DNA from 3 places in the Streptomyces sp. NPDC058470 genome. Region 2 is predicted to be linked to each of the others. Evidence: predicted binding sites of a transcription regulator. Region 2 holds the regulator's gene; each other region holds the start of a gene.

Region 1 (3,275 bases), on a different contig from region 2:
CGGTTGTCACGTGAGGGCTCCTATGGGGAGAGGTCGGTCGGACGGCTGGCAGGCGAAGGGATGCTCATGCATAGATACATGTGATGGATATCTGCACGCGCATTAGTTCCTGCCAGCAACTTCAACCGCCTCGCCCGTCAGCGCATTCCGGCTCCCGCGCGCCTTCCTCGTGATCCAGGACACGCGTCCGGATCACCCGGAGGGTGTGCGGACACGCGTCCCTACGGCACCCGGAAACGCCCGAGGGCGGCACCCCCTGGGAGAAAGGGGTGCCGCCCTCGGTACGAAGGACGGTGATCAACCGGGAGCCGAGGCCCCTAGGTCGATCAGAAGTCCATGTCACCGCCCGGCATGCCGCCCGGAGCGCCGCCTGCGGCGGCCTTCTCCGGCTTGTCGGCGATGACGGCCTCGGTGGTGAGGAACAGCGCGGCGATGGAGGCGGCGTTCTGCAGGGCAGAGCGCGTGACCTTCGCCGGGTCGATGATGCCTTCGGCGATCATGTCGACGTACTCACCGGTCGCGGCGTTCAGGCCGTGGCCGACGGGCAGGTTGCGCACCTTCTCGACGATGACGCCACCCTCGAGACCACCGTTGATGGCGATCTGCTTGAGCGGGGCCTCCAGGGCGAGCCGCACGGCGTTGGCGCCGGTCGCCTCGTCACCCGTGAGCTCCAGCTTCTCGAAGACCGAGGAAGCCTGGATGAGGGCCACGCCACCACCGGCGACGATGCCCTCCTCGACGGCCGCCTTCGCGTTGCGAACGGCGTCCTCGATGCGGTGCTTGCGCTCCTTGAGCTCGACCTCGGTGGCGGCACCGGCCTTGATGACGGCCACGCCGCCGGCCAGCTTCGCCAGGCGCTCCTGGAGCTTCTCGCGGTCGTAGTCCGAGTCGGAGTTCTCGATCTCGGCGCGGATCTGGTTGACCCGGCCGGCGACCTGGTCGGCAGAGCCGGAGCCGTCGACGATCGTCGTCTCGTCCTTGGTGATGACGACCTTGCGGGCACGGCCCAGCAGGTCGATACCCGCGTTCTCCAGCTTGAGGCCGACCTCCTCGGAGATGACCTCGCCGCCCGTGAGGATGGCGATGTCGCCGAGCATGGCCTTGCGGCGGTCACCGAAGCCCGGCGCCTTGACGGCGACGGACTTGAAGGTGCCACGGATCTTGTTGACGACCAGCGTCGACAGAGCCTCGCCCTCGACGTCCTCGGCGATGATCAGCAGCGGCTTGCCCGACTGCATGACCTTCTCCAGGAGCGGGAGCAGGTCCTTGACACTGGCGATCTTCGAGTTGGCGATCAGGATGTACGGGTCGTCCAGGACGGACTCCATACGCTCCATGTCGGTGGCGAAGTACGCCGAGATGTAGCCCTTGTCGAAGCGCATACCCTCGGTGAGTTCCAGCTCCAGACCGAAGGTCTGGGACTCCTCGACGGTGATGACGCCTTCCTTGCCGACCTTGTCCATAGCCTCGGCGATGAGCTCGCCGATCTGGGTGTCGGCGGCGGAGATGGAGGCCGTGGAGGCGATCTGCTCCTTGGTCTCGACATCCTTGGCCTGCTCGAGCAGGGCACCGGAGACGGCCTCGACGGCCTTCTCGATACCACGCTTGAGGGCCATCGGGTTGGCACCCGCGGCTACGTTGCGAAGGCCCTCGCGGACCAGCGCCTGCGCCAGAACGGTCGCGGTGGTCGTACCGTCGCCGGCGACGTCGTCCGTCTTCTTGGCGACTTCCTTGACCAGCTCTGCGCCGATCTTCTCGTACGGGTCCTCGAGCTCGATCTCCTTGGCGATGGAAACACCATCGTTGGTGATCGTGGGGGCGCCCCACTTCTTCTCGAGGACGACGTTGCGGCCCTTGGGACCAAGGGTGACCTTGACGGCGTCGGCGAGCTGGTTCATCCCGCGCTCGAGACCGCGCCGCGCCTCCTCGTTGAACGCGATGATCTTGGCCATGTGAAGTGGTCCTCCCGGACTGGGGTGGATTGCTCCGGACCGCGCCCGCGCCCGCGACGGACGGCCTGCCTGCCTCGTGGTTCCTTGCCCCACTTGGCCTGCGGGCCTCACTGACCCGGTCCTCGTTGTCACTCTCACCTGCAGAGTGCTAACGCCAATGATTAGCACTCGCCCCTACCGAGTGCAAGCGACTCCGGAAGATCCCCAGGTGAAGCAGGGGGCGCACACGGCGCGAAGACAGCCGGAGGGACCCGCGGACAGCCGGCCGCAGGGGGCGGGCAGACGAGCAGACCGACGAGCAGATGGACGGACAGACGGACGGGCAGACCGAAGGGCCCGCACCCCCTGGTGGGGATACGAGCCCTTCGTCACGTCGAACAGAACTATTCAGTCGGCGCGTGCTTCAGCTGGTCGCCAGCCGGACCATGTCCGCCTGCGGCCCTTTCTGGCCCTGCGAGATCTCGAACTCGACCCGCTGGCCCTCTTCAAGGGTGCGGTAGCCGTCCATCTGAATCGCGCTGTAGTGGACGAATACATCCGCACCACCGTCGACCGCGATGAAGCCGTACCCCTTCTCCGCGTTGAACCACTTGACGGTGCCCTGAGCCATGCCTAACTCCCCTATTACTGGCCCTTGCACAGGACCGCACTTCGCGGGCCCGGGTCAGACCTCACCCCCCAAGGATTGGGGGTGTGCGCCGGAACGCGTCGACCGCGGCTGAATGTATCTGTCCAACTGCCCTCTGCAACAGGTCAATCGGACGAGAATTCTGAGCACGACCGATCGGGAATATGCGGAGAATTCGCAAAGTTTCAGGGCAAGTCGGGCCCCGTAAATGCCATAAACGGCTCAAAGAGGCGGGGCACTTTGGCTACTTCTTGTCGGGCATCGGGCGAGGACTCATATGCGCCCGGCATGAAACCAACTCGAAAGCGAAGCGGCTTCCCCAACTGTACCGCGCTCAACCATACAGAATTGCCCCCTCCGCTTCTCTCACGGAGGGGGCAATTCGATGAACTCTCGGTGACCGCAATTACCTAAGGTAACGGCAATCACCGTAAGTAATGACGCGTGACGGTCAGCCTCCGGCGACGGCCGGAATGATCGAGACGCCCGCGCCGTCCGGCGTCGCCGTCTCCAGGCCCTTCTCGAAGCGGACGTCGTCGTCGTTCACGTACACGTTGACGAAGCGACGCAGCTTGCCCTGGTCGTCCAGGACGCGTGCGGCGATGCCGGTGTGGTTCTGCTCCAGGTCGGCGATCACCTCGCCGAGGGTGCCGCCCTCGGCCGTCACCTCGGCCTTGCCGGCGGTGTAGGTGCGC
Region 2 (3,275 bases):
TGGCGGCGATCCTGGGACGAGGACCACCAGGTCGTGGGCGGTGTGGCCGGGGCCGATGTTCGCGAGCCGGACCTGTGTGCCGCCGCCGAGGTCCAGGGTCCGCTCGCCGGACACCTGGTGACGAGGGCGGGCCAACAGATCGGCGGCCTCGGCCGCCTCCAGCGGGTCCAGGCCGTTGCGTACGGCGTCCGCGCGCAGTTCCTCATGTCCGTGCGCGAGGACCGTATCCAGGCCGACCGCCCCGAACACCTCCACACCCGGGAAGGCTGCCGCGCCGAACACGTGGTCGAAGTGTGCGTGGGTGAGCGCGAGGTGCGTCACCCGGTGATCTCCATCTGGCACGTGCCGCGCCTCGGCATCAGGTTGCGTACCCGCGAGCAGCCGCCGTGCCTCGGAACGCAACTGCGCGCCCTCCCGCAGGCTCGACCCCGCGTCGATCAGCAGGGCGGCCCCCTCGCCGGCCACGAGCCCGACCGTGCAGTCCCAGCCAGGAAGCCGCCGCCGCCCGACCCGCGGCGCCACCCTCTCCCACCCCGCCTCTTCCCAAGTCACGCTCATGGGCCGACGCTAGTGCCTGTCCGACCATTCCCGTCTGCCCCGCGGCGCCCTACATGCCCCATGCCCTCTCGCCGTATCGGGCGCAGGCCCAAGTACGTCCGGTACGAGGGTCCGCGCCCGGCACGCCGAGAGCACCGGGGGCCTGGCGTCGCGAGGCCGCCTTCCGGGCAACGACGGAAATGGTCGGACAGGTACCGACGGCGAGGACCCCGTCGGCATGACCGCGCGGGTCCGCCCTTGCCGGGGGCGTACCTTCCCGCCGTACACTGGCCGGGGAAACGCTGGCACTCGCATGCGCTGAGTGCCAGGGGGAGAGTCCGGGATGAGTCCGGGAGACCACGGCGACGACATCTGGAGGTGTGCGCGATGCTCAGCGAACGCAGGCTCGAAGTGCTGCGCGCCATCGTCCAGGACTACGTGGGGACGGAGGAGCCGGTCGGTTCCAAGGCCCTCACCGAGCGGCACCGACTCGGGGTCTCCCCGGCCACGGTCCGCAACGACATGGCCGCCCTGGAGGACGAGGGGTACATCGCCCAGCCGCACACCAGCGCCGGGCGCATCCCCACCGACAAGGGCTACCGGCTCTTCGTCGACAAGCTCGCGGGCGTCAAGCCGATGACCGCGCCGGAGCGGCGGGCCATCCAGAACTTCCTCGACGGCGCCGTCGATCTCGATGATGTGGTGGGGCGTACGGTACGGCTGCTCGCGCAGCTCACGCGGCAGGTCGCCGTCGTGCAGTACCCGTCCCTCACGCGGTCGACCGTGCGGCACGTCGAGCTGCTGTCGCTGGCTCCGGCCCGCGTGATGCTCGTCCTGATCACGGACACCGGCCGGGTCGAGCAGCGCTTGATCGACTGTCCGGCGCCGTTCGGGGAGACGTCTCTGGCGGATCTGCGCGCGCGACTCAACAGCCGGGTCGCGGGGCGTCGGTTTTCGGACGTTCCGCAACTGGTGCAGGACCTGCCCGACGCCTTCGAGGCGGAGGACCGCGGTACGGTCACGACGGTGCTCTCCACCCTGCTGGAGGCGCTCGTCGAGCAGACCGAGGAGCGGCTGATGATCGGCGGCACCGCCAATCTCACCCGCTTCGGACATGACTTCCCTCTCACGATCCGGCCCGTACTCGAAGCGCTGGAGGAGCAGGTCGTGCTTCTCAAGTTGCTTGGTGAGGCGGGGGATTCGGGCATGACCGTACGGATCGGTCATGAGAACGCGTATGAGGGACTCAACTCCACGTCCGTCGTCTCAGTCGGCTACGGTTCGGGCGACGAGGCAGTAGCGAAACTCGGCGTGGTCGGACCGACCCGCATGGATTACCCCGGCACGATGGGAGCGGTACGAGCGGTGGCACGGTACGTCGGACAGATCCTGGCGGAGTCCTAAGTGGCCACGGACTACTACGCCGTGCTCGGCGTGCGCCGCGACGCGTCCCAGGACGAGATCAAGAAGGCGTTCAGGAGGCTCGCTCGCGAGCTGCACCCGGACGTCAATCCCGATCCGAAGACGCAGGAGCGCTTCAAGGAGATCAACGCCGCCTACGAGGTGTTGTCGGACCCGCAGAAGAAGCAGGTCTACGACCTCGGCGGCGACCCGCTGTCCCAGGCGGGCGGCGCGGGCGGCCCCGGTGGCTTCGGCGCCGGCGGCTTCGGCAACTTCTCGGACATCATGGACGCCTTCTTCGGTACGGCGTCGCAGCGTGGCCCGCGGTCGCGTACGCGCCGTGGCCAGGACGCCATGATCCGGCTGGAGATCGAGCTGGACGAGGCGGCCTTCGGCACCACGAAGGACATCCAGGTCGACACGGCCGTCGTCTGCGCCACCTGCAGCGGTGAGGGCGCGGCGCCGGGGACCTCGGCGCAGACCTGTGACATGTGCCGCGGTCGCGGTGAGGTGTCGCAGGTCACGCGGTCCTTCCTCGGCCAGGTCATGACCTCGCGGCCCTGCCCGCAGTGCCAGGGCTTCGGGACCGTCGTCCCGACCCCGTGCCCGGAGTGCGCGGGCGACGGTCGCGTGCGGTCGCGTCGGACGCTGACCGTCAAGATCCCGGCCGGCGTCGACAACGGCACCCGGATCCAGCTCGCGGGCGAGGGCGAGGTCGGCCCCGGCGGCGGCCCCGCCGGCGACCTGTACGTCGAGATCCACGAGCTCCCGCACTCCACCTTCCAGCGCCGCGGCGACGACCTGCACTGCACGGTCACCATCCCGATGACCGCGGCGGCCCTCGGCACCAAGGTGCCGCTGGAGACGCTCGACGGCATGGAGGAGATCGACATCCGTCCGGGCACGCAGTCCGGGCAGTCGGTCCCGCTGCACGGGCGCGGCATCACGCACCTGCGGGGCGGCGGGCGCGGTGACCTCATCGTGCACGTCGAGGTGATGACACCGTCGAAGCTCGACGCCGAGCAGGAGCGCGTACTGCGCGAACTGGCCGTGCTGCGCGGCGAGGAACGGCCCATCGGGCAGTTCCAGCCGGGGCAGCAGGGGCTCTTCTCGCGGCTCAAGGACGCTTTCAACGGTCGCTGAGGACCGACTGCCGGGCCTCTGAAGTGCGCCTTCTCGCCCTGGGCCGGACCGGCCCGGGCGGGAGGGTGCGAGTGGCCTATGCCACGCGGATGACTCGATTCGGACTTGTTCGGAGGACGTGACAACATGCCGTCATGTCCTCCGCACTGACCGATCTTTTCCCACACCCGATCGTGCAGGCCCCCATGGCGGGC
Region 3 (3,275 bases), on a different contig from region 2:
CGTTCTCCAGAGCGGAGCGGGTGACCTTGACCGGGTCGATGACGCCGGCCTTGACCAGGTCGCCGTACTCGCCGGTGGCGGCGTTGAAGCCCTGGCCCTTGTCGAGCTCGGCGACCTTGGAGGTGATGACGTAACCCTCCAGGCCCGCGTTCTCGGCGATCCAGCGCAGCGGCTCGACGGCGGCCTTGCGGACGACCGCGACACCCGTGGCCTCGTCGCCCGTCTTGCCGAGGTTGCCCTCAAGGATCTTGACGGCGTGGACGAGCGCGGAGCCACCACCGGAGACGATGCCCTCCTCGACCGCGGCGCGGGTCGCGGAGATGGCGTCCTCCAGACGGTGCTTCTTCTCCTTGAGCTCCACCTCGGTGGCGGCGCCGACCTTGATCACGCACACGCCGCCGGCCAGCTTCGCGAGGCGCTCCTGGAGCTTCTCGCGGTCCCAGTCGGAGTCGGTGTTCTCGATCTCGGCCTTGATCTGGTTGACGCGGCCCACGACCTCGGAGGAGTCGCCGCCACCGTCGACGACGGTCGTGTCGTCCTTGGTGATGGTGACGCGGCGGGCGGTGCCCAGCACGTCCAGGCCGATCTGGTCGAGCTTGAGGCCGACCTCCTCGGCGATGACCTGACCGCCGGTGAGGGTGGCGAGGTCGCCCAGCATGGCCTTGCGGCGGTCGCCGAAGCCCGGGGCCTTCACCGCGACGGCGTTGAAGGTGCCGCGGATCTTGTTCACGACCAGGGTCGACAGGGCCTCGCCCTCGACGTCCTCGGCGATGATCAGCAGCGGCTTCGAGGCGTTGGCCTGGATGACCTTCTCCAGCAGGGGCAGCAGGTCCTGGATGGAGGAGATCTTGCCCTGGTGGATGAGGATGTACGGGTCTTCCAGGACCGCTTCCATGCGCTCCTGGTCCGTCACGAAGTACGGCGACAGGTAGCCCTTGTCGAAGGCCATGCCCTCGGTGAAGTCCAGCTCCAGACCGAAGGTGTTGGACTCCTCGACGGTGATGACACCGTCCTTGCCGACCTTGTCCATCGCCTCGGCGATGAGCTCGCCGACCTGGCTGTCCTGGGCGGACAGACCGGCGACGGCCGCGATGTCGGCCTTGTCCTCGATCGGCCGGGCGGTCGCGAGGAGCTCCTCGGACACAGCCTTGACGGCGGCGTCGATGCCCTTCTTGAGGAGGGCGGGGGACGCGCCGGCGGCGACGTTCTTCAGGCCCTCGCGCACGAGCGCCTGGGCGAGCACGGTGGCGGTGGTCGTACCGTCACCCGCGATGTCGTTGGTCTTGGTCGCCACCTCCTTCACCAGCTGGGCACCGAGGTTCTCGTACGGGTCGTCGAGCTCGACCTCGCGCGCGATGGTGACGCCGTCGTTGGTGATGGTGGGAGCGCCGAACTTCTTGTCGATGACGACGTTGCGGCCCTTGGGGCCGATCGTCACCTTGACCGTGTCGGCCAGCTTGTTGACGCCGCGCTCGAGGGCGCGACGGGCGTCCTCGTCGAACTTCAGGATCTTCGCCATGGGAGCGATTCAGCCCTCTCGAAACTCTGGAAAATCTGGGGAGAACGAACGGCGCCCCCGACGCCCGGCTACTTGCGGTCGCGGGGGGCCAGGGGCGCAGCTCATTGCAAAAACTGGGTGAATTACTTCTCGATGATCGCGAGCACGTCGCGAGCCGAGAGGACGAGGTACTCCTCGCCGTTGTACTTCACCTCGGTGCCGCCGTACTTGCTGTACAGCACGATGTCGCCGACGGCGACGTCGAGCGGAAGACGGTTACCGTCCTCGAAACGGCCCGGGCCCACGGCAAGGACGACGCCCTCCTGGGGCTTCTCCTTCGCAGTGTCCGGGATGACCAGGCCAGAGGCCGTGGTCTGCTCGGCTTCGAGCGGCTGGACCACAATGCGGTCCTCGAGCGGCTTGATGGCAACCTTGGAGCTGGTGGTCGTCACGATCCGACCTCCCCCTTCGGAGATCTCACGGGGTTAACTGTCTGAGGTGGCGACCAGGTGGACCCGTCGTCGCGGGAGCCGGATCTACCTGTCGTCATTGGCACTCTCCAGGGGGGAGTGCCAGACCTGAGACTATGACCGCGATTAGCACTCGGTCAAGCGGAGTGCCAACGCGGCGCCCACGAACCCGTGAAATCGCGGCCCTGGGATGCGTCAGAGATAGTCCTCCAGGCGGGCCGCAGTGAACCCCTCCGCCTGTACCCGGCGCAGCAGAGCGACCGTCGCCGCCGTGAGGTTCGGGTCGTCGAAGCCGGACAGGATGTCGCCGGTCCGCAGCGCGCCCTCGTCGTCGGCGTCCCGCCCTCGTACGACGGCAGCGATCCCGCAGTCCGCGGCGGCACGCAGCGTGGTGGTGTCGTACGTCCCGTACGGGGGCCGCAGAAAGCGGGGGCGGATGCCGAAGCGCTGCTTGAGTTTGTCCTGCTGGCCGCAGATCTCGGCGCGCTGGCCGACGTACGGCAGGCCCCGCAGGGAGGGGTGGTCCAGGGTGTGGTTCTGCACGGTCGCGCCGACCGCACGCAGCCGCGCGAAGTGTCCGTACCCCGGCCCGACCACGCTGTCCGTGAGGAACATGCTGACCGGCAGCCGCAGTTCACGGACCATGTCGACGAACCGCGGATCCCGCTCGGCACCGTCGTCGTACGTCAGGAAGACCACCTTGTCGCGGGTGGGCACCCGGTCCACGACCGGCGCGAGGCCCGGGCCCGCGACGGGCACGGTGGCCCGGGCGGACGGCTTCGGCGCGGGGGCGAGCGGCGCGGACAGGCCCCAGCGGTGGTACGTCGCCAGGGTCGGCCCGTGCGAGCGTGCCTTGCTCACCTCGTGTGCCGCCTTCGTTCCCAGCCGTTCGATCGGGTCGACGGACTGGGCGCAGCCCGACAGCAGCACGGAGCTGAGCAGTCCCACGATGAGCCCGCAGGACCGCGGTCTCACAAGTAGTCCTCAAGGCGGGCCACCGCGTACCCCTTGTCGGTCACCATCTTCATGAAGCGGCGGACCATGTCGGGCATCGTGCCCTTCCAGTCCTCCTTGCCCCGGAAGTGGGTCAGGACGATGTCACCGGGGTGCAGATCGCGGTCCCACTCGCGGTAGTCCCAGTGGTCGACGAAGATCTCCTCGTTCCACAGCGGAGCAGCCTTGATGCCGCAGGACTTGGCGGCCCGCAGGGTGTCCTCGTTGTAGTTGCCGTACGGCGGCCGGAAGAGCGTCGGGCGCTTGCCGAACTGCTTCTTCATCACGTCCTGCATGCCGCAGATCTCGCGCTT

What was found. Region 2 encodes HrcA, which represses chaperone genes, less so after heat shock. Its sites were predicted from a motif close to TTNGCACTCNGNNNNNCNGAGTGCNAA; they were not measured.
Region 1: the regulator HrcA is predicted to act here: its motif matches at 2,078-2,104, upstream of groL (chaperonin GroEL).
Region 3: the regulator HrcA is predicted to act here: its motif matches at 2,095-2,121, upstream of groES (co-chaperone GroES).

The regions. Positions count from the first base shown of each region.
Region 1 covers NZ_JBHXMF010000097.1:14,947-18,221, forward strand. The annotation lists gene ACFWP7_RS40475 (NADH:flavin oxidoreductase) at 1-10, opposite strand, end outside; gene groL (chaperonin GroEL) at 327-1,952, opposite strand; gene ACFWP7_RS40485 (cold-shock protein) at 2,356-2,562, opposite strand; gene ACFWP7_RS40490 (MoaD/ThiS family protein) at 3,032-3,275, opposite strand, start outside.
Region 2 covers NZ_JBHXMF010000090.1:22,739-26,013, reverse strand. The annotation lists gene ACFWP7_RS39655 (MBL fold metallo-hydrolase) at 1-558, opposite strand, end outside; gene hrcA (heat-inducible transcriptional repressor HrcA) at 925-1,941, shown strand; gene dnaJ (molecular chaperone DnaJ) at 1,942-3,081, shown strand; gene ACFWP7_RS39640 (nitronate monooxygenase) at 3,216-3,275, shown strand, end outside.
Region 3 covers NZ_JBHXMF010000014.1:110,458-113,732, reverse strand. The annotation lists gene groL (chaperonin GroEL) at 1-1,519, opposite strand, end outside; gene groES (co-chaperone GroES) at 1,642-1,950, opposite strand; gene ACFWP7_RS13085 (polysaccharide deacetylase family protein) at 2,164-2,943, opposite strand; gene ACFWP7_RS13080 (polysaccharide deacetylase family protein) at 2,940-3,275, opposite strand, start outside.